Regions from separate parts of the Kitasatospora sp. NPDC040550 genome, predicted to be linked through region 1. Evidence: riboswitches for the same ligand, from Rfam matches in the RefSeq annotation. Region 1 holds a riboswitch; each other region holds the start of a gene.
The links. Region 1 has a riboswitch for cobalamin ahead of nicT (Nickel transporter NicT). Riboswitches for the same ligand answer to the same signal wherever they lie in the genome.

Region 1 (7,045 bases):
CTACGAGGTGTCCAACAGCGTGTCGGACACGGTGGTGCACGGCAACGTGATCCAGGGCGGGAACGTCACGGTCCGGCTGCCCCCGAAGCACCGGGTCCCGTACCAGGTCAGGCCGCCGCGGCAGAGCTTCGTCAACCGGGAGCGCGAACTCGCCGCGCTCGCCGCCGCTTCGGGCAAGGCCGGGCAGGGCGGACCGGCCATCGTGGTGTTCACCGGCCTGGGCGGCGTCGGCAAGACCGAACTGGTGGCCAGGTTCGCGAAGGAGCAGGCGGAGCGTTTCCCCGGGGGTGTGCTCTACGCGGATCTCAAGGCCTACCGGCACCGCTCGGCAGTGGATCTGGCCGGGGTACTGGAGGGCTTCCTCCGCGCCCTCGGGGTCCGGCCGCCGGACGCGGAGGCGGAGCGTTTCGGGGAGTTCCGGACGGTGACCGCCGAGCAGCGCTGCTTGGTCTTCCTGGACAACGCCGAGCACGCCGCCGAGGTCCGCGCCCTGCTGCCCTCCAGCGGGATGGTGGTGGTGGCGAGCCGACGGCGGCTGGACGCGTTGCGGATGGACGGTGCCGAGGTGCGGCGGCTGGACCGCCTGGGCCCGACGGCCGCGGCCGCTCTGGTGCGGGGCTGGCTGAGCGCCGATCGCGGCACCGACGACGAGGTGGCGGCGCTGGTGGAGCGCTGCGACGGGCTGCCGATCGCCCTGAACGCGGTCGGCAGCCAACTGCTGCGCCGGGGTCGGCTGTCGGTGGGTCAGGTGATCGCCGAACTCTCCCACCAGGAGGGCAGGTTGGCGGTGCTGGACAATGACGAGGGGAACCTCCGGGGGACGTACGACCCGGTGTACGAGCGGCTCTCGCCGCAGGGGCGGGCGCTCTACCACCTGATCGGTGTGCACCCGGGCCCGTTCGTGTCGGCCGAACTGGCGGCCGCGGTGGGCGTCGAAGCGGCGGAGGACGCCCTGGACGAGCTGTGTGCCGTGCACCTCCTGGACGTGGTCGTCGATCAGGGAGCGGACGACCGCTTCCAGGCCCACGAGGTGGTGCGCACCCACGCCTACGTCTGCGCGCGTGAACTGCCCGACCGCACCGAGCTGCTGGCCCGGGTGGTGGCGTACTACCGGGGCAGGGCGTCGGTGGCCGACCGGGCGACCGGGCCGCGGCTCCGGTTGCAGGACCCGACCGGCGACGGTCTGCCCGGCTTCCCGTCCGGAGCGGACGCGCTGGAGTGGCTGCACGCGGAACGGGCGAACCTGCGGGCGGTGGTGAAGGCGGCGGCCGACCAGCAGTGGCACGACGAGGCGTGGTGGCTGTGCGAGTCGCTGTGGCCGCTCTACCACGGCCGGAAGCTCTACGAGGACTGGATCGCCACCCACCGGACCGGCATCGAGTCGGCCCGGTGGGCCAACAACCCGGACGCGGTGGTCCGCATGCACAACCAGCTGGCCCGGGCGCACTACGAGCGCCAGGACTTCCGGCTCGCCGCCGAGCAGTTGGCGCTCGCCACCGAGCAGGTGCCGCTGGTGGCCGACCGTCAGGTGGTGGGCGTGCTGTACGAGACGGACGGCCTGCTGTGCCTGGCCGACGGCCGGCCCGGCGACGCCGTCGAGAGGTTCACGCTGGCGCTGGAGGAGAACCGCGGCGATGCCCACGGCGAGATCGTGCAGAGCTACAACCTGGCGCAGGCCCTGATCGCCGACGGCCGCCCGGAGGAGGCGCTGGCCGTGCTCGCGGAGGCCGGTGCCCGGGCCGTGGACACGGACGACCGGGACATGCTGATGAAGCTGCCGCTGGTCCGCGCCCGGGCCCACCGCGCGCTCGGCCGGCTCGACCTGGCCGTCGCGGACGCGGGCGACTGCGTCCGGCGGGCCGAGGAGCGCAAGGCGTACCCGAAGGAGGCCCAGGCACACACCCTGCTGCTCGCCCTCGCCGAGGAACTGGACGACCCGGAGCTGGCGGAGCGGAGCCGGGCCCGGCTGCGGGAGCTGGCCGGCTAGGGCCCGGCGGTGAAGGCGACCCGGGTGCAGTGCCGGCCGGTGCGGACGGTGAGGCCGTGCTCGGGCAGGCCGGCCGGGTCGCCGCCGTCGGAGAGCCAGCAGGCGACGGCGGAGCCGAGCAGCAGGGGGTCGAGGACGGGGTCGGGGCCGCCGAAGTCGCGTTCGGCGTGGGCTTCGAGGAGTCGGCCGCCGGGCAACCGGAGCAGGTGCCGGGCCGGCCCGAGGGCGGCCACCGCGACGGCGAGGCCGGGCAGTTCGAGGGCGGTCTCGGCGAGCCAGTCGACGGCGGGGCGTTCGGCCCTGGCCTCGGTGCGGGCGAGGACCTCGGCGGTGTACCGAAGCGCGTCGCCCGGGTGCTCGTCGGTGAGGGCGTGGAAGCCGCGCGGGGTGTGGTCGTCGGGGTGGAAGGGGTAGCGCCGCAGGCTGACCTCCGTCCCCTCGCTCTTGCCCTCGACGTCGTACGCGCTGGGCCGCTCGGCGCCGGCGGGTTGGGGTGCGGGCCTGGGGTAGGGCGGCAGGACGGGTTCACCGGCGGGTTCGTCGAGGCCGTCGAGGAAGGAGTACAGCAGGGGGCGCAGCAGCCGGGCGGATTCGCCGCGGTGGGCGAGCGAGCGGTCGGTGATGGCGGTCAGGTCGGTGTGGTCGTCCTGGGCTCGCACCAGGGCCAGTTCGAGCTGGGCGGCGAGGTCGCCGTCGGGGTCGAGCGCGGGCGCGGCCTGGCCGAAGGCGTAGCTGGGGGAGCGCGGGTCGAGTTCGGCGGCGCCGGTGGCGACGATCATCGTGGGCCGTTTCAGGGCGGCGCCGTAGAAGGAGACCGAGCCGTGGTCGCCGATCATGAAGTCGGCGGCGACGAGTGCGGCCTGCCAGCCCTGGTGGGGCGGGACGAGGCGCAGGCCCATCCGCCGGGCGTCGTCGAGCAGGGCCGCCGGGTCGTGCCGGCTCCAGATGTTGGGGTGCAGGACGACGGCCACCGCGTACTCGTCGGCGGGCAGTTGGCGGACCAGCCGCTGCGGCAGGTCGGGGTGACGGCCGAATAACGAGTGCTCGCTCCAGGTGGAGTCGACGACGACGAGCCGGCGGCCGTCGACGGCGCCGAGGGCGGCGCGGTAGCCGTCGCGGGAGCGTCGGCTGCGCAGGATCCGGTCGAAGCACGGGTCGCCGACGACCTCGGCGACGTCCAGGGCCTCGGGGCAGGAGCTCCGCAGCCGGTCCAGCTGTTCGGGGTGGGAGAGGCCGAGGACGTCGACGAACACCCTTCCGTGGTGGGTGAGTTCGTTGCGGGAGAGGCCGGCGGAGCTGACCGCGTCGCCGGTGGACTCGGTGACCAGGCGGTTGTAGCCGGCGCCGTGCGGGAGGACGACCAGACGGGCGTCCAGCCGGTGCATGGAGGCGTGGACGGCGCAGGCGACGGCCAGGTCGAAGCGGTGGCGGACGGCGTCCTCCCAGTCCAGCACGGTGTAGCCGGGCAGGCCGTGGAGGTACTCGTCCAGGGCGCGGTCGGCGAAGGCGGAGCCGGGGTTGACGGTGAAGTACCGCTCGATGCCGTCCGGGTCGAGCAGGGTGAGGACGTCCAGGACCCGGGTCGCCGAGGTGAGGGTGCGGGCGACCGCCAGCACGCGGGCCTTGACCGGGCGGGTGTTCCAGCGGTCGGCTGGCCGGACGTGGGGGTGGGACGGCACATCGTGATCGTACTCATCCCGCCGCGCCCCCGGCGTGGTTTGCCGAGTGTCGGTCAGCCCGCCGCCGCGGCGGGCTCCTCGTGGTCGGCGGCGGCGCACTCGTCGAGGAGGGGGCGCATGGCGTCGTCCACGAGCCGGTAGCGCACCACGCGTCCGTCCTTGTCGCCGGTGACCACGCCCGCCGTGCGGAGCAGTCGCAGGGCCTGGGAGACGGCCGGGTCGCGCATGCCGGTGGCGACCGCCAGGTCGCTGACGGCGAGCGGGCCGGCCCGGTGGAGGGCGAGCAGCAGGGCGAGCCGGCCGGGGTCGGAGAGCAGGGAGAACCGCTCGGCCCAGGTCCGGACGTGGGCGGTGTCCCCGATGGCGGCGATGGCCTCGCAGACCCGGTGTCCGTCGATGGTGCGGTGGCCCGCGCGGTCGGCCGGTACGAGATGCATGCGGACATTCTGGCAGCTCACGACCTGTGATCCTGGACACCTGCACAGGTGCGCAACCTTGCGAGGGTGCGGTCCTGCCCCTACGGTGTTCCCCGCCGTGGTGCTCGGGAAGACCGGTGACGGACCCTCAACAGGTCCCATTCCGGAGCGGCCCTCGCCACTGTGATCGGGGGACAGTCGTCCGGATCCACGTGCCACTGGGTGCTTCGTGCACCTGGGAAGGCGGGTCCGGAAGCCCCGTAAGCCAGGAGACCGGCCACGGCATCTCACGAAGTCATTCCACGAGGTGCTGGAGCGTGAACCGAAGATGACCCTGCCCGAAACCGCCGCGCCCGCCGAGGCGGGCCCCGCCCCCTCCGTCCTGCCCACCTTCCGGTGGAAGCGCGAGGACACCCTCCGGACCGCCGGGTTGATGGGGGTGATCCTGGCCATGCACGTGGTGGCCTTCGGGACCCTCGTCTTCCTGGTCGCGCCGCACAACTACGCCGTCGGCACCCAGGTCTTCGGGGTGGGCCTGGGCATCACCGCCTACACCCTCGGCATGCGGCACGCCTTCGACGCCGACCACATCGCGGTGATCGACAACACCACCCGCAAGCTGATGGCGGACGGCAAGCGGCCGGTCTCGGTCGGTTTCTGGTTCGCCCTGGGCCACTCCTCGATGGTGGTCGTCATGGCCGCCCTGGTGGCGGGCGGCGCCCAGCTGGCGAACACGCTGATGGACGACGACTCGGCCACCCACAAGTGGCTCGGGCTGGTCGGCACCACGGCCTCCGGCGCCTTCCTCTACCTGATCGGCGCGCTCAACCTGGCGGCGCTGCTCGGCATCCTCAAGGTGTTCCGCTCGATGCGGGCCGGGCAGTTCGACGAGTCGGAGCTGGAGGCGCACCTCGACTCGCGCGGCTTCATGGCCCGGATCCTGAACCGGGCGACCCGCTCGATCACCCGGCCCGGGCAGATGTTCCCGGTCGGCATGGTGCTGGGCCTGGGCTTCGACACCGCGACCGAGGTCACCCTGATGGTGATGGCCGGTTCGGGCGCGGCGGCCGGGCTGCCCTGGTACGCGATCGTCTGCCTGCCGCTGCTGTTCGCGGCCGGGATGAGCCTGTTCGACACCCTGGACGGGACGTTCATGAACTTCGCGTACCAGTGGGCCTTCTCCAACCCGGTGCGCAAGGTGTACTACAACCTGACCATCACCGGGCTGTCGATCGCGGTGGCCTTCATCATCGGCACCATCGAGCTGGTCGGCGTGCTGCACGAGAAGCTCGACCTGACCGACCCGGTGACCGGGTTCATCGCGGACATCTCGCTGGACAACGTCGGCTACGCGATCGCCGGGCTGTTCGTGGTGGTGTGGGCGATCGCCATCGGGTACTGGAAGCTGGCGGGCGTCGAGAAGCGCTGGACGCCCGCGCAGCAGCAGCAGTAGCGCAGCAGCGGGTAGCGGTCGGGGTCACGCTGCCGCGAGCAGCAGGGTGCCCGCCACGGCGAGCCCGGCGCCGGCCACCTGGACCGGACGCAGCCGCTCCTTCGCCACCCCGCGCGCCGGCCGTGCGGTGACCACCGGGCACCCGACGCCGACAACGGCGCCTCCCCGAGCCGGGGAGGCGCCGTTCGCGTTCCGTCGTCAGTGCCGGTCGCCGTAGCGGCGGCGGAACTGCTCGACCCGGCCGGCGGTGTCGAGCACCCGGGACTGGCCGGTGTAGAAGGGGTGGCTCGCCGAGGAGATCTCCACGTCGATCACCGGGTAGGTGTTGCCGTCCTCCCACTCGACGGTGCGGTCGCCGGTGACCGTCGAGCGGGTGAGGAAGGCGAGGCCGCCGACCTTGTCGCGGAAGACGACCGGGCGGTAGGCGGGGTGGATTCCGGGCTTCATGGCGGGGCTCCTCCGAGGGGTGGGTGCGGTCAGCGCTCTTCGCGGAAGTCGACGTGCCGGCCCGCGACCGGGTCGTACTTGCGCAGGACCATCCGGTCCGGGTCGTTCCGGCGGTTCTTGCGGGTCAGGTACGTGAAGCCGGTGCCGGCGGTGGAGCGGAGCTTGATCACGGGGCGCAGTTCGCTGCGGGCCATCGGGCGTCCTCCTGGGGTCTCGGGCTCCTGGGCCGTCGCGGTCCCGGGGCCACGTGGTGCGGGGTTCGCGGGGCTGGATCGGAACCGTACACCGAAATGGATGTCATTTTCATCTGGTGTAACGTGACCTCCGTCCTGCCCATTCCCGGACGCCAGGGAGCACCCATGTCCGCCCACTGCCAGCTCACCGGCCGCCGGCCCGGCTTCGGCAACGCGATCTCGCACTCGCACCGCCGCACCCCGCGCCGCTTCGACCCCAACATCCAGCGCAAGCGCTACTGGCTGCCCGGCGAGGGCCGGTACGTCCGGCTGGTGCTGAGCGCCAAGGGGATCAAGACCGTCGACACGATCGGCGTCGAGGCCGCCGTCGCCCGCATCCGCGCCCGCGGGGAGAAGGTCTGATGGCCAAGCAGAGCAAGATCGCCAAGAACGAGCAGCGGCGCGCGACCGTCGCCCGCTACGCCGAGCGCCGGGCCGAACTCAAGCGGATCATCGCCCACCCCGGCACCGCCCCGGCCGAGCGCGCCGCCGCCCAGGCCGAACTCGCCCGCCAGCCCCGCGACGCGAGCCCCACCAGGGTCCGCAACCGCGACGCCGTCGACGGCCGGCCGCGCGGCTACCTGCGCGCCTTCGGCCTCTCCCGGGTCAACCTGCGCGTCCACGCCCACGCCGGACACCTGCCGGGCGTGCGCAAGGCGAGCTGGTGAGCGGCATGGACGGCACCAGGCTCCCGGTGGTGGTGGTCGCCGGGCTGCACCCGGACGAACGCCACGCCGCCGTCCAGGAGTTGACGGCCGCCGCGGTGGACGCCGTGGTGCTGCGGCACGACCTGCGGGACGCCTCGCGCGGCCTGGTCCACCGCGAACTGC
Region 2 (7,045 bases), on a different contig from region 1:
GCGGCGGCCGCTGCGTCGGCGGCGCGTCGGCGGGCGGCGGCACGACCGGGCCGGGGGCCACCGGGCCGGCGGCCTGCGGGCCGGGCACGGGCGGGGCGGCGGGCCACTGCTGCTGGACCGCGGTCGGCTGGTACGTCGGCGCCGCCTGGGGCGGCTGCTGGGCGTACGGGCCCGGCACGGGCGGTGCCGGCTGGGACTGCACCGGCTGGGGCTGCGCAGGTGGCCAGGCGGCGGGCTGGGCCTGCGGCTGCTGGTACCACACCGGTTGGGCCGGCGGCTGCTCCGGCCACCCGGGCTGAGGCTGCCCCGGCTGCGGCACTCCGTACGGACCCGGCAGCGGCGCGGCCGGAGCAGCGCTCTGCGCGAGCGGCCAAGGCGTACCGGCCGAAGAGCCCTCCGGCTGCTCCCGCCACTTGGAGCGGGCGAGCAGCACGATCAACGTCGCGGTGACGACCACGCCGAGCGCGAAGGTGGCGAGTTTCAGCCCGCCCTCGGTCGTCCCCGTGAACCACTGGCGCTGCGGTTCGTCCAGCAGCGCGCCGGTCAGGCTGCGCACCCGGTTGTAGCCCTCGACCAGTGCCACGCCCGCCGCCACGCCGAGCGCCCAGTCGCGCCCGCGCAGCAGCAGGATGCCCGCGGCCAGGTACAGCAGGCCGTAGTTGAGGCTCCCGGTCTCGGCGTCCACCGAGGTCCCGCCGTAGTAGAAGATGCCCTTGAGGTAGGTCGCGAAGCCGACCTGCCCGAAGCAGTTGTAGGCCGCCCAGCCGAGCAGCACCACGCCCCAGCCGACCGCCAGGCCACCGGCCCCGCGTATCGGACGTGCCTGTGTCATCCCCGCACCCCGCCCCTCCGGTCCTCTCCCGACCGTCCGCCGAACCCTCGGGTTTCGCCGCCACAGGATGCCACACGGCACAACGGACCCGGAATTCCGCCGGTTCAACGGTTCCGGACCGATCAGCGGACGTGCAGCCCGCCCCAGTCGAGACTCCCGCCGGACGGCCCGGAGCCGCCGGTGATCGCCAGCGGGCTGTGGTAGGTGGCGTTGACGTCCGCACCGGAGTTCCGGGGCTGGTCCGGGGCCAGGTTGTCGGAGGTGAGGGACTGCCCCCAGACCGTCCAGATCGTCCAGGGGGTGCGGCTGAGGGTGTCCGGCTGGCGGGCGTTGACCGGCACGGCGAAGGACTCGGCGAGCATCCGCGGCTTGTGGTAGGCGGCGAGCCCGTCGTAGTACCGCTTGGTCCACACCTCGCCGGTGCCGATCGGGTGCGCCGGGCTGCCGCTGTAGTCGTCCACCCCCACCACGTCGACGTACTGGGAGCCCGGGTAGTAGTCCCACGGGTCCACGCCCGGGGCGCCGTCCCAGGACACCGGTGTCCAGACGAACAGCAGGTTGTGCAGGCCCCTGGTCTCCACCAGGTACTTGTAGGTGATCCGCCACAGCGCCTGGTAGTCGGCCGGCTTCTGGCCCGCCCACCAGAACCGGCTGGCACAGTCCTGGACGTTCATCTCGTGGTAGGGCCGCAGCAGCACCGGTACGTCGTGGGCGGCCAGGTACTCCAGGTGGTCGGCCAGGTAGGACAGGTCGGTGATCAGTGCGCGGTACTCGGGGGTGTCGCCCCCGGCGTCCACGACCCGGCCGAACCAGCCCGGGTCCTTGGCCGCCGGGGAGTTCGAACAGAGCACCCGGTCGAAGGACTTGACGCCGGATCCGGGATAGGGCTCGTGGAAGGACATGCCGACGATCCCGGCCGGGGCCCCGCCGTTGTCCGGCAGTTCGGTGGTGCTGCCGTCGCAGTTCTGCTGGACACCGGCGCCGTCGTAGGTGCCGTCGTCGGCGCGCGGGTGCCCGGACCAGACAGCGGTCATCAGGTCGACGGCGTCGTCGGTGTACTGCCAGCCGGTGCGGCAGGTGGGCCAGCGGCCGGCCGAGTAGGAGCGCGGGTTGCCGACGCCCCAGGCGTTCTGGCCGTAGCCGGGGCCGAGGTCGGTCTCCAGGAAGCCGGGCAGCCGGCCGGTGATGTCGGCGGCCTTCTTGTAGTAGTAGCCGACCTGCTTGGTGCCCCGGTAGTCGCCGTACTCCGGGTTGTTGCGCTCGTTGTGCGCCTCGACGTGCTGGCCGATCACCGTGCCGCCGCTGTGCCCGGTACGGGCCTGGGCCTCCAGGTCCGCGAGGAACTGCTGGACGGCGCGGGCGTTCGGCGAGGCCTGCGGGTCCCGGGCCAGCAGGTCCCGGCCCACGTCCGGCGGCAGGGTCCGGCCGGGGGCGCCGACCGACACGGGGACCCGGACGGGCAGTCCGGCACCGGTCCGGTCGTCGCGGTCCAGCAGCGCGAGGCTGCCGGCGGCGACCACGATGCCGGCCGCGGCCAGGACGGCCGGCTTACCGCGCAGGGCTCTGGGCAGGGCCACGACCGCTCCTCCGGTTTCTCGCCGGCGCCGACCCCCACGGACGCAACCGGAACACGCGTACGAATGACTCCGACGAGAGCCTGCCACACTCCCCCGGTCCCGGCGAACGGGTCCGCCGGGGCCGGGGTGTCGCAGCGGGTCAGCCGGTCGCGGCGGCCGTCGGCGTGCCCTGCGAACCCGGCGTGGCCGAGCCCGCTGCCTTGGCCCGCTGGAGCAGCTGGGCCTTCACGTGCTCGGCGAACCCGGAGGACGCCGCGGTCGCGGTGGCATCGGGGGCGTTGCCGCCCTTCGCCGAGCCCTCGACGGTGAAGTAGGCGTACCGGCCCAGGCTGCTGTGCGTGCCGGTGCAGCCGGGGTTGGCGCAGAACGCCGGGGCGCCCGGCGCGGGCAGGCCCTTGAGCTGCCCGGCGTAGTTCTTCATCGCCGTCTCGGCCTGGATCTTGTGGTCGAAGACCGCGACGCCGACGGTCACCGCGCTGTCGCCGGAGACGTACGTCGCCCGGAGCACCTTCTGGCAGCCCTGGTCCCCGAGGACCTTGCCGAGCCCGCCGGTGGTGGAGTTGCCGTCCCAGCAGGGCTGGTCCAGCGCGACCACGGTCCGGTTCCAGGACGCGCCATTGACCGTCACCTGCAGCGCGGAGAACAGCGCCCCCGCGTCCTGCGGAGCCGGGTCGGTGGCGACCTCCCAGATCGGCTTCGACGGGTCGTCCGGCTGCCCGCCCTGGGTCGCGCCGCCGGTCGACGGGCCGGGGGTCGGCTTGCCCGAGGCGGACACGGACGCGACCGCACCGCCACCGCGCTTGCCCGGGTCGTCCTTCTTGCCGAACAGCAGCACTCCGCCCGTGACCAGACCGCCCACCAGGACGACGGCCACCGCGCCGCCGATGATCTTCACCCGGCGCTTGCGCCTGCCATCGGCCTCGTTGCGGTCCGCCAGCGCCGCCCAGTCCGGCTCGACGCGCTGCGGCGGAACCGGCTGCTGAGGCGCGACCGGCTGCTGCGGGGGAACCGACTGCTGCGGGGGCTGCTGCCACTGCGGCTGCGGAGCCGGCGGCTGAACCGGCTGGGGCACCGGCTGGGGCACCGGCGGGACGGGCTGGGAGAACGGCTGCGCGGCCGGCGCCACCGGTCCGTACGAGGCCGGCGGCGGGCCGAACCCACCGCCCGGCGGCGGCACCGGACCCGGCCCCACCGGCTGCTGATTCTGCGCGCCCCCCGACCCGGCGGGAGGCGTCCCCTGCGGCCCGTGCCCAGGTACACCAGTTCCGTCGCTCATGCGCCCAGATCGTAGGGCATCACCCCCACCGTCCCTCGGCCCGGTGACCGTTCCGTATCGAAACCAGGACGCCCGGCGCGCCGGCCCCGGGTGTCCGGCACCCGGATCCGGGGCGTCCGGCGGGCGTCCGCGACACGTCCGGAGCGTGCTTCCGGGCCTCGGACGACCACGAACCGCCAGTGGCCCGGGCACAACCCGTCATCGCGACAACACACCACGCCGTACTACATGTGGTGTCGCATCGAGGAGACACCACTACATGTATGCTCGCTTCTGCTGTCGATGCAGGGGAACCCGGTGGGAATCCGGGACTGCCCCGCAGCGGTGTGCGGGCGGCTCCAGCAGCCGTACCGCGAGTCCGAGTACCTGCCGAACAGCGTGCGCCACGGCCCTCCCGCAGAGGCCGCGCCAAGCACCAGCACCACCCCTCCGGGCCTCGCGGGCGGGCCGGGGAGACACCTCGCGCGACGCTTTCCGCGTTCGCGCCGTGCTCCCCTGCCCAGATCGGCCCGGGTGACCCCGATCACCGCCGCACGATCGCCGCCAGGAGAGAGCGCCTTGACCACCGCTGCCTCAGTCACCCTGCCCGCCCAGGGCTCCGGTACCGCCTTCACCGACCCGACGGTCTCCGACCCCGGCGGTGCTCTCCTGCGGCTGCTCACCGACCGCAGCGCCGACCTCACCGAGGTCGACCCCGGCCATGTCGCCGCCGCCGCGCTGCGCGGCCGCCACGCCGGCTCGGACTTCGCCGAGCTGCGCGGGCTGGCCGTGGACGCCGCCGCGTCGATGATCGCCGAGGACCCCCAGTACTCGAAGCTGGCCGCCCGCCTGCTCGCCCTGGAGATCGTCGACGAGGCGAACAGCCAGGGCTCGGTCTCCTTCTCCGCCTCGATCGCCGTCGGCCACGCCGAGGGCCTGATCGGCGACACCACCGCGGCCTTCGTCGCCAAGCACGCCGACGCCCTGAACGCGCTCGTCGACACCGAGGGCGACGACCGCTTCGAGTACTTCGGCCTGCGCACCGTCCAGTCCCGCTACCTGCTGCGCCACCCGATCACCCGCAAGGTCATCGAGACCCCGCAGCACTTCCTGCTCCGCGTCGCCTGCGGCCTGGCGGTCGGCGACACCGAGCAGTCCGTGCGCGAGGTGTCCGAGCTGTACGGCCTGATGAGCCGCCTGGAGTACCTCACCTCCTCGCCGACGCTCTTCAACTCCGGCACCCGGCACCCGCAGATGTCCAGCTGCTACCTGCTGGACTCCCCGCTGGACAACCTGGACTCGATCTACAACCGCTACGCGCAGATCGCCCGCCTCTCCAAGCACGCCGGCGGCATCGGCCTGTCCTACTCGCGCATCCGCTCGCGCGGCAGCCTGATCCGCGGCACCAACGGCAAGTCCAACGGCATCGTCCCGTTCCTGCGCACCCTCGACTCCTCGGTCGCCGCCGTCAACCAGGGCGGCCGCCGCAAGGGCGCGGCCTGCGTCTACCTGGAGACCTGGCACGCCGACATCGAGGAGTTCCTGGAGCTCCGCGACAACACCGGTGAGGAGGCGCGCCGCACCCACAACCTCAACCTGGCCCACTGGATCCCGGACGAGTTCATGCGCCGCGTGAACGCCAACGCCGACTGGTCGCTGTTCTCCCCCGCCGACGTCCCCGAGCTGGTCGACCTGTGGGGCGCCGACTTCGACGAGGCCTACCGCAAGGCCGAGCTGGCCGGCAAGGCCGTCCGCACCATCCCGGCGCAGACCCTCTACGCCCGCATGATGCGCACCCTCGCGCAGACCGGCAACGGCTGGATGACCTTCAAGGACGCCTCCAACCGCGCCGCCAACCAGACCGCGCTGCCCGGCCGCACGGTGCACTCCTCCAACCTGTGCACCGAGATCCTGGAGGTCACGGACGACTCCGAGACCGCCGTCTGCAACCTGGGTTCGGTCAACCTCGGCGCGCACGTCGCCCCCGGTGCCACGGCCGACGACCTGCTCGGCGCCATGGACTGGGAGCGCCTCGACGCCACCGTCCGCACCGCCGTGACCTTCCTCGACCGCGTGGTGGACATCAACTTCTACCCGACCACCGAGGCCGGCACCTCCAACTCCCGCTGGCGGCCGGTCGGCCTCGGCGTGATGGGCCTCCAGGACGTCTTCTTCAAGCTGCGGATCGACTTCGACTCCGCCGAGGCCGCCCGCCTGTCCACGCTGATCGCCGAGCGCATCATGCTCACCGCGTACGAGCGCTCCGCCGACCTGGCCGAGCAGCTCGGCCGCCACGAGGCCTACGGCGAGACCCGCGCCGCCCGCGGCGAGCTGCACATCGACCACTTCCCGAGCGCCGCCCCGGAGTGGACCGACCGCTGGACGGCGCTGCGCGCCCGCATCGCCGAGACCGGCCTGCGCAACTCGCTGCTGCTCGCGATCGCCCCGACCGCGACCATCGCCTCCATCGCCGGCGTCTACGAGTGCATCGAGCCGCAGGTGTCCAACCTGTTCAAGCGCGAGACCCTCTCCGGCGAGTTCCTCCAGGTCAACCCGTACCTGGTGCGCGAGCTCAAGGAGCTCGGCGTCTGGGACCAGCAGACCCGCGACGCCCTGCGCGACGCCAACGGCTCCGTCCAGGAGCTCGGTTGGCTGCCGGAGCAGGTCCGGTCGCTGTACCGCACCGCGTGGGAGCTGCCGCAGCGCGCCCTCATCGACCTGGCCGCGGCCCGCATGCCGTACCTGGACCAGAGCCAGTCGCTGAACCTCTTCATGGCCGCGCCGACCATCGGCAAGCTCAGCTCGATGTACGCCTACGCGTGGAAGGTCGGTCTCAAGACCACCTACTACCTGCGCTCGCGCCCCGCGACCCGGATCGCCCAGGCCGCCTCCGGCGCCGCCCGCGCCGCCGCGCCCGTGCCGGTCAACACCCCGACCCTCACCCCCGAGGAAGAGGCCGCGCTGGCCTGCTCCCTGGAGAACCCCGAGTCCTGCGAGGCCTGCCAGTAATGACTGCCGACGACCGCAAGATGCTGCTCGACCCCGGCTTCGAGCTGACCCTGCGCCCGATGCGGTACCCGTCGTTCTACGACCGCTACCGCGACGCGATCAAGAACACCTGGACCGTCGAAGAGGTGGACCTGCACTCGGACGTCGCCGACCTGGCGAAGCTGAGTGAGGGCGAGCGCCACATGATCGGCCGGCTGGTGGCGTTCTTCGCGACCGGCGACTCGATCGTCGCCAACAACGTGGTGCTGAGCCTCTACAAGCACATCAACTCCCCGGAGGCGCGGCTGTACCTGTCGCGCCAGCTGTTCGAGGAGGCCGTGCACGTCCAGTTCTACCTGACGCTGCTGGACACCTACCTTCCGGACCCGGAGG
Region 3 (7,045 bases), on a different contig from region 1:
GCCCGTCGACGAGACCCGCCTTCGACTCCACCTCGTCCTCGATCGAGTGCGCCAGCATCTGGTAGCCGCCGCACACCCCGAGCACCGGCAGTCCGGCCGCCGCCCGCGCCTTGAGCGCCGGCTCCAGGCCGCGCTCGCGCAGCCAGGCGAGGTCCGCCACGGTCGCCCGGGTACCGGGCAGCACCACCAGGTCGGCGTCGGCCAGCTCCTCCGGCCGGGTCGCCCAGCGCACCAGCACGCCCGGCTCCTGGGCCAGCGCGTCCAGGTCGGTGAAGTTCGACAGCCGAGGGAAGCGCACCACGGCGACCCGCAGCACGTCCGCCCCCAGCGGCCCGCGCCCGTCCACCCGGTCCACCACGGTGGACAGGTCCAGCGAGTCCTCGGCGTCCAGCCACAGGCCCGGCAGCATCGGCAGCGTGCCCAGCACCGGACGGCCGGTCAGCTCGTGCAGCATCTCCAGCCCGGGCGCCAGCAGCCGGGCATCGCCGCGGAACTTGTTGACGAACCAGCCGGCCACGTGCCGTTGGTCCTCCGCCGACAGCAGCGCCAGCGTCCCGTACATCGCCGCGAACACCCCGCCGCGGTCGATGTCCCCGACCACCACCACCGGCAGCGCGGCGGCCGTGGCCAGGCCCATGTTGGCGATGTCCCGGTCCCGCAGGTTGATCTCGGCGGGAGAGCCGGCGCCCTCGCACACCACCACGTCGTAGCGGGCGCGCAGATCGGCCAGGCACTCCAGCGCCCGCTCCAGCAGGACGGGCTTGCGCTCCCGGTAGTCCAGCGCGCCCACCTCGGCCACCGGCCTGCCGAGCAGCACCACCTGGCTGCGGCCGTCCGCGCCCGGCTTCAACAGCACCGGGTTCATCGCCGCCTCCGGCTCCACCCGGGCGGCCTGCGCCTGCATCGCCTGGGCGCGGCCGATCTCGGCGCCGTCGGCGGTGACGAAGGAGTTCAGCGACATGTTCTGCGCCTTGAACGGCGCCACCCGCACGCCCTGGCGGGCCAGCCAGCGGCAGATCCCGGCCGTCACCACGCTCTTGCCCGCGTCCGAGGTCGTCCCCGCGACCAGCAGTGCGTTGCTCATGCGACCGCCTCGCTACGCTCGGCAGGCGCTTCGCACCATGCGCACCTTCCGATGATGACCTCGCTGCGCTCGCTCATGCGACCGCCTCGCTACGCTCGCCAGGCGCCTCGCACCATGCGCACCTTCCGATGATGACCTCGCTGCGCTCGCTCATGCCCCACCCTTCTTCCTCATCAGCACCCGCAGCAGGACGTGCCCCGCGACCGTCGTACCCAGCGCCAGCGCGCCCACCCGCCGGGACAGCGTGCAGGCCCGCTCGATGTCGTCCACCGTCACCGGCCGCAACTCCGCACCCAGGACAGGCCGGTGCTCCACCCGCTCCCCGTACTGCAACGTCCCACCCAGCCGGACCCCGACCGCCCCCGCGAAGGCCGACTCGGCCTGGCCCGCGTTCGGGCTCGGGTGTGCGGAGCCGTCCCGGCGCCAGACCCGCCACGCGGTCCGGGGTTCGGGCGCGGCGGCCACCGTCAGCAGGGCCGTCAGCCGGGCACCCGGCCAGCCCGCCACGTCGTCCAGCCGGGCCGAGGCCCAACCGAAGCGGGCGTAGCGGGGCGAGCGGTGGCCCACCATGGCGTCCAGGGTGTTCACCGCGCGGAAGGCCAACAGGCCCGGGGTACCGGCCAGGGCGCCCCAGACCAGCGCGTTCACCACCGCGTCGGCGGTGTTCTCGGCCACCGACTCGACCACCGCCCGGGCGATCTGCTGCCCGTCCAAGGCGCTCGGATCCCGGCCGCACAGGTGCGGCAGCCGCTCCCGGGCCGCCGTCAGGTCGCCCGCGGCCAGCGAGCGTCCGACGGTCCGGGCCTCCCGGGTCAGCGAGGTGCCACCGAGCACCGTCCAGGTCGCCGCCGCCGCCAACGCGGCCCGGCCCAGCGGGCGGCGCCCGACCGTATGGTCCAGGGCGAGCGCGCCGGCCGCGACCGCGCCCACGCACACCGCGGTGTACCCGGCACCGGCGGCGCGGTCGTCGCGCCACAGCCGCCGCTCCAGCCGCCCCGCGGCCGTGCCGAACAGGGCGACGGGGTGCCCGCGGCGCGGGTCGGCGTACCGGGCGTCGAAGGCGTAGCCCGCGACGGCGCCCACCGCGAAGGCAGCGGCCCGGGTCAGCGGGCGCACAACAACGAAAAGCTGGGAATCCAACCGGGCGGGGCAGCCTGCATCGCGTGGGTGTCCTCACTCAGGGTCCGCGCCCTGGATCGACGTACCGGGGGCGAGAGTCTCCTGGCTTCCGGGTCCGACGCACCCCCGGGCCTTCCAACGGCCCCTGACGGGCCGCCGTGGCACTTTCCGAGCGTGCTCCCCGGTGACAGTGGCGGGACCGCGCCGGACTCGCACCGGCTTCCTCTCCATGCCTCCGTTTGGCCCCAGGATCCCATCACGCGCCCGAACCGGGAGTCAACCGAGGTCACGGAGGGGTTGGTCACACGGCGCACCCGCCCCCGCCCTGTGCGATCGCCCAGCCCCACGAAGGGCCCGGCGCCCCCGCTTCGTGCGTTCGGCGGCTGGGGCCGCGCCGCAGGCCACGCCTACGGTTCGGCCATGCGCCGCAGAAAGCCCCCCGTCGCCGCCCCCACCCCGGTGCCGTTCTCGCCGGACGCCGCCCGGGCCCACCGAACCGGCCTCGGGCTGACCCCCGAGCAGGTCGCCGAGGGCATGGCCGCACACGGCGTCCGGCTGCTACCCGGCCACATCCTCGCCTGGGAGGACGGCGTGCTGCGCCCCGGCGAGACCGAGTTCATCGCCCTGGCCCGCGCCCTCTGGTGCCCGGCCGCCGCCCTGATGCCCGGCCACCCCGTCAGCCTGCGCGACCACCGCATCGCCCGGGAACTCCCCCCGGAGACCGTCGCCGAACGGGTCGGCATCCCCCTGCCCACCTACCGTCAGGCCGAACTGACCGGCCACTGGGACGGCGACCCGGACCAGACCCACGCCCTCGCCCAGGTCCTCGGCCTGCGCCTCACCGAACTGATCGAGGCCACCGGCCGCCGCGAGGCCCTCGACACCCTGCTCCGCCAATGCGTGGCCGGACGCTGGCAACCCCACCTCCGCCCGATCGCCCGCCTCGTCCCCGTCCCCGAACCCGACCTCGCCGCCGTCCTCCCCGTCCTCCACCAGGAACACCACATCCCCTCCCACTGGGGCACCACCACCCAACCCACCACCCCCACCCCACCCCTCACCCCCCGCTTCTGGCACCTCCTCAGCACCCACCACCCCACCCTCCCCGTCTGACCACACCACCCACACCACCCCACCCACACCACCCCCAACCGACCCACCCACATCAACCCCCCACCTACCCCTCACCCGCCCCAGGCGAGAGGGACGCGCTGCGGGAGGGGGCGGTGGAGGGGGTGGGTGCGGAAAGGGGCGTGACGGGTGATTTTCCGACCGCCAACGGCGCCCAGCACCCCACCCACAGGGTCGGCGGTCGGAAAATCATCCAGCCCCCGGAGCACCCACCCCCGGAACCGCCCCCGGACCCACCCACCCTCCCGAAAGCCCACCCCCACACCAAAGCCCCCGCGCAGCGGCCCCCCAGACGGCCCAGCCCGGTGGCCGCCCCGCCAGGGCCCTTGTGGACTGGTCCTCGAACACCGTCCGGGTCCGTGAACAGAGCGGGGATCGATATGCGTTGGAGAACCGCAGCCGTCGTGGCGGCCGCCACCGGTGCCGCTGCCGGGGCCGCCGTCCTGGTCGTGGGCCGTCGGGCCTCCGAGCGGATGGTCCGTCCGGGTGCGGGCCCGGGCGCCGTCGGTCCGGATTCGGGGCCGGTGCTGGTGCAGAGCCTGGCGGCGGGGCGGGTGACGTTCAGTCGGCGTCCGGAGAGCCTGCAGCCCGGCCGCTGGGCGGTGGAGTGGGCGGACGGCGGGCACGCGGTGGTGGAGGAGGTCCTGCACAGTGACGCGCAGGGCGTCACCCGGCGGCTGGTCCGGGCGGACCGGGGCACGCTGACGCCGGGCACCGAGGTCCGTTTCACTCCGCGCGTGTACCTGGGCGATCCGACCTCGGCGCTCGGTCTGGCCTTCACCGACACGGTGGCCGACGGCGAGCTGGGCCCGCTGCCGGTCTGGCTGATCGGTGGCAAGCGCGGCACCTGGGTGGTTCTGGTCCACGGCCCGGAGGCGGACCGCGGGCAGGCTCTTCCGGTGCTGCCGGCGCTGCACCGTCTGGGCCTGCCGGCGCTGGTGGTCACCTACCGCGGCGACGAGGGGGCTCCGGCCTCCCCGGACGGCTACAGCCACTTCGGCGAGACGGAGTGGCGGGACGTCGAGTCGGCGGTGCGGCTGGCCCTGGACCACGGTGCGGGCCGGGTGATCCTGTACGGCTGGTCGGTGGGTGCGACGACGGTGCTGCAGACGGCGGCGCGGTCGGCCTGGGCGCACGCGATCAGTGGGATCGTGCTGGATTCGCCGGTCCTGGACCTGCCCGCGGCCGCCCGTCGGGACGCCGCCCGGGCGGGTTTCACCGGGGTCTCCGCCGAGCTCGGCGCGCTGGCGGCGGAGGGCCGTACGGGCGTCGACCTGGCGGACTTCTCCCGCTTGGCGGAGGGTGCGGACCTGCGGGTCCCGACCCTGGTGCTGCACAGTCCGGACGACGCGCTCGCGCCGATCGGCACGGTGGAGCGGCTGGCGGCGGCCCGCCACGACGTGGTGAGCCTCCAGCGCTTCCCGGGGGCCGAGCACGCGGCCCTCTGGAACTCGGCACCGGACCACTACACCGAACTCCTCCGCCGCTGGTTGACCCCGCTGCTCTGACCCGCCCTCAGGGGCACATCTTGCTCCCGAAACCGCCCCGCCGATCCCTTCCCCTCCCACCCCGCCACTGCACCGGAAGTCGACCCCGCCGACTTCCGGTGCAGCACTGTCCCCCACCGGCACATGCCACCTGGCCGGATCGCAGCCCTCCGCTTCCGCCGCACCCGACCCCTCCCGCACCCGCGCGGAACCACCCGGCGACCCCGTCCCCACACGCAGCGTGACCGCCCGAACGGCCAGGGCGACGCCCCGCCGCCCCCCTGGCATGACCCCGCCACACGTTTCCGGCCAGGCGGTTTGCCTCTGTTGCCCGATCTTGCGGAGGTGCCGCCCCCGGTCGAGCGGTCGTACGGGCAACCGGATGTGACAGAAGGCCCGTACAAGGGGAAGACTGCTCGACGTGACGTCTCGGAACCCGCGCGACCGTGATGCCCCCCTCCCGCCGACGATCGGTACCGGTGCGACGGTGACCCGTCTCCCTGGTACGGCCCAACGGCCCTCCGGCGGCAGGCCGGGCGGGGCCGCCGTACCCCGGCGCCGTGGGCCCGCGCCGGCCCCCGGCCGGGGCCGGGTTCCGGTGCCGGAGGGCTTCCCCGCGCCGGCCGAGCTGGCGCCGCTGGCCCGTCGGATGCTGGTGGACGCCGTCCGGATCGCCCGCTGGGCCGGGGAGCTGGCGGAGGTCGACAAGCGCGGCGAGCTGCTCCCGGACGACGCCCGCGAGGCGGGCCGGGCGCTGGCCATGACGGTCGGCGCGGCGGCCAAGGCCTGGGGCCAGGCCCTGCTGGTGGGCCTGGTGGAGGCCCGGGACGGCGGCGCGGGCCCCGGCTGGCGCCTGCACGCCTGGGAGCACGACGACGAGGCCGTGGTGCGCGGCTGGTCCGGGCTGTTCGACGCCTGGACGCTGCTCGCCCCGGTGCCGCCCGCCGCGCTGCGCGGGGTGTTCGCGGTCCTGGCCGGCCAGGCCGTGGACCAGGCCCCGCAGTTGCTGTCCTTCCTGCACCTGGTGGACGGCCCGGTGGCCGAGAGCGAGCTGCTGGAGCTGCTGCGCCGGGGCCTGGACGAGCGCCGGGTCGGGGCCGGGCTGGGCAATCCGGGCCTGTCGCCGGTGCCGCACGCCGCCTCGGCGGTGTCCGCGGTCCGCGGCACCTGCCGGGCGCCGCAGATCGACACCCCGGCCGCGAGCTCCGACGTGGCCGCGGTGCTGGACTGGATGCTGGACGGTCTGACGGCGGTCGGCGCCGTGGTGCGCCGCAACGACGCCGCCGAGCTGTCCCCGCTGGGCCACTGGGCGGTGCGGGCGAAGCTGGAGGAGATCTGCACCGTCGCCCAGACCGCGGCCGGGCACATCGAGCAGAGCGCCTTCGAGCTGCTGAACGCCTGCGCGGACTACTCGCCGGGCCCGGCCCGGGCGGAGTTCCGCGCCTGGGTGGCGGCCCGCCCGGCGGACCGCGCGGTGGCCGAGCTGCTGGACGCGGCCCAGGGCGACGACGCGCTGGTGCGCGGTCTGGCCTTCGAGGCGCTGCGGGTGGCGGGCGGTCCGGCCGAGCAGGCGGTGCGGGCGGCGGTGGACGAGCCGGTGCTGCGCCCGTACGCGCTGCTCTGGCTGGCCGAGCGGTCCGACGAGGGGGTCGCCCCGGCGGACGTGCTGGGCGCCGAGGACGCGGCCTGGCTGTGGGTGGACACGGCGGCGGCGGTGCTGGACCACGGTGAGACGGAGCTGCTGGTGGGGCACGTCGAGGGCGCCTCGGCGGGTGACCCGGTGCGGCTGTTCGCCCGGGCCCGGCAGTCCGGGCACCCGCGGGCGGCCTCGGTGCTGACGGCGGTGTCCGGCGTGCACCCGGACCCGGGCGTGGCCCGGGCGGCCCGCCGCTCGGCGTTCAGCGTCCACACCGGCGGGGCGTGACCCGGCAGCGTCCGAGGGGCAGGCCCCAGGAGCAACGCGAAGGGCCCGGAACCTGATGGTTCCGGGCCCTTCGTACGTCCTGCGGCGGTTCAGCCGAGCCGCGACTCCGCCCGCCGGGCGCGGACGTCGCCGACCTTCTGCCCGACCTTGCGCCGGATGACCAGCAGTGGTGCCATCGCGGCGAGCGTGATCTGGGCGAAAGCGCCGATGTGCATCAGGGTGTCGCCACCGGGCAGCCCGGTCGCCCAGGCGGCCAGGCAGCCGATCGCCACGACGACCCAGCAGAGCGTGGCGGTGGCC

Region 2: linked by a shared signal. The riboswitch ahead of ACZ58X_RS13490 (ribonucleoside-diphosphate reductase subunit alpha) and the one ahead of nicT (Nickel transporter NicT) in region 1 are both predicted to bind cobalamin.
Region 3: linked by a shared signal. The riboswitch ahead of ACZ58X_RS08470 (cobalamin biosynthesis protein) and the one ahead of nicT (Nickel transporter NicT) in region 1 are both predicted to bind cobalamin.

The regions. Positions count from the first base shown of each region.
Region 1 is NZ_JBVIWC010000009.1:64,109-71,153, reverse strand. Features, by position in the region: gene ACZ58X_RS15625 (AAA family ATPase) at 1-1,987, shown strand, start outside; gene ACZ58X_RS15620 (hypothetical protein) at 1,984-3,666, opposite strand; gene ACZ58X_RS15615 (ArsR/SmtB family transcription factor) at 3,720-4,103, opposite strand; cobalamin riboswitch at 4,185-4,378, shown strand; gene nicT (Nickel transporter NicT) at 4,411-5,535, shown strand; gene ACZ58X_RS15605 (type B 50S ribosomal protein L31) at 5,734-5,982, opposite strand; gene rpmG (50S ribosomal protein L33) at 6,012-6,176, opposite strand; gene rpmB (50S ribosomal protein L28) at 6,342-6,578, shown strand; gene rpsN (30S ribosomal protein S14) at 6,578-6,883, shown strand; gene ACZ58X_RS15585 (CobW family GTP-binding protein) at 6,889-7,045, shown strand, end outside.
Region 2 is NZ_JBVIWC010000007.1:246,330-253,374, forward strand. Features, by position in the region: gene ACZ58X_RS13475 (hypothetical protein) at 1-832, opposite strand, end outside; gene ACZ58X_RS13480 (glycoside hydrolase family 26 protein) at 955-2,409, opposite strand; gene ACZ58X_RS13485 (hypothetical protein) at 2,549-3,481, opposite strand; cobalamin riboswitch at 3,933-4,073, shown strand; gene ACZ58X_RS13490 (ribonucleoside-diphosphate reductase subunit alpha) at 4,268-6,673, shown strand; gene ACZ58X_RS13495 (ribonucleotide-diphosphate reductase subunit beta) at 6,673-7,045, shown strand, end outside.
Region 3 is NZ_JBVIWC010000004.1:155,567-162,611, forward strand. Features, by position in the region: gene ACZ58X_RS08465 (cobyric acid synthase) at 1-1,084, opposite strand, end outside; gene ACZ58X_RS08470 (cobalamin biosynthesis protein) at 1,235-2,200, opposite strand; cobalamin riboswitch at 2,300-2,428, opposite strand; gene ACZ58X_RS08475 (helix-turn-helix domain-containing protein) at 2,624-3,316, shown strand; gene ACZ58X_RS08480 (alpha/beta hydrolase family protein) at 3,715-4,842, shown strand; gene ACZ58X_RS08485 (hypothetical protein) at 5,420-6,745, shown strand; gene ACZ58X_RS08490 (CDP-alcohol phosphatidyltransferase family protein) at 6,835-7,045, opposite strand, start outside.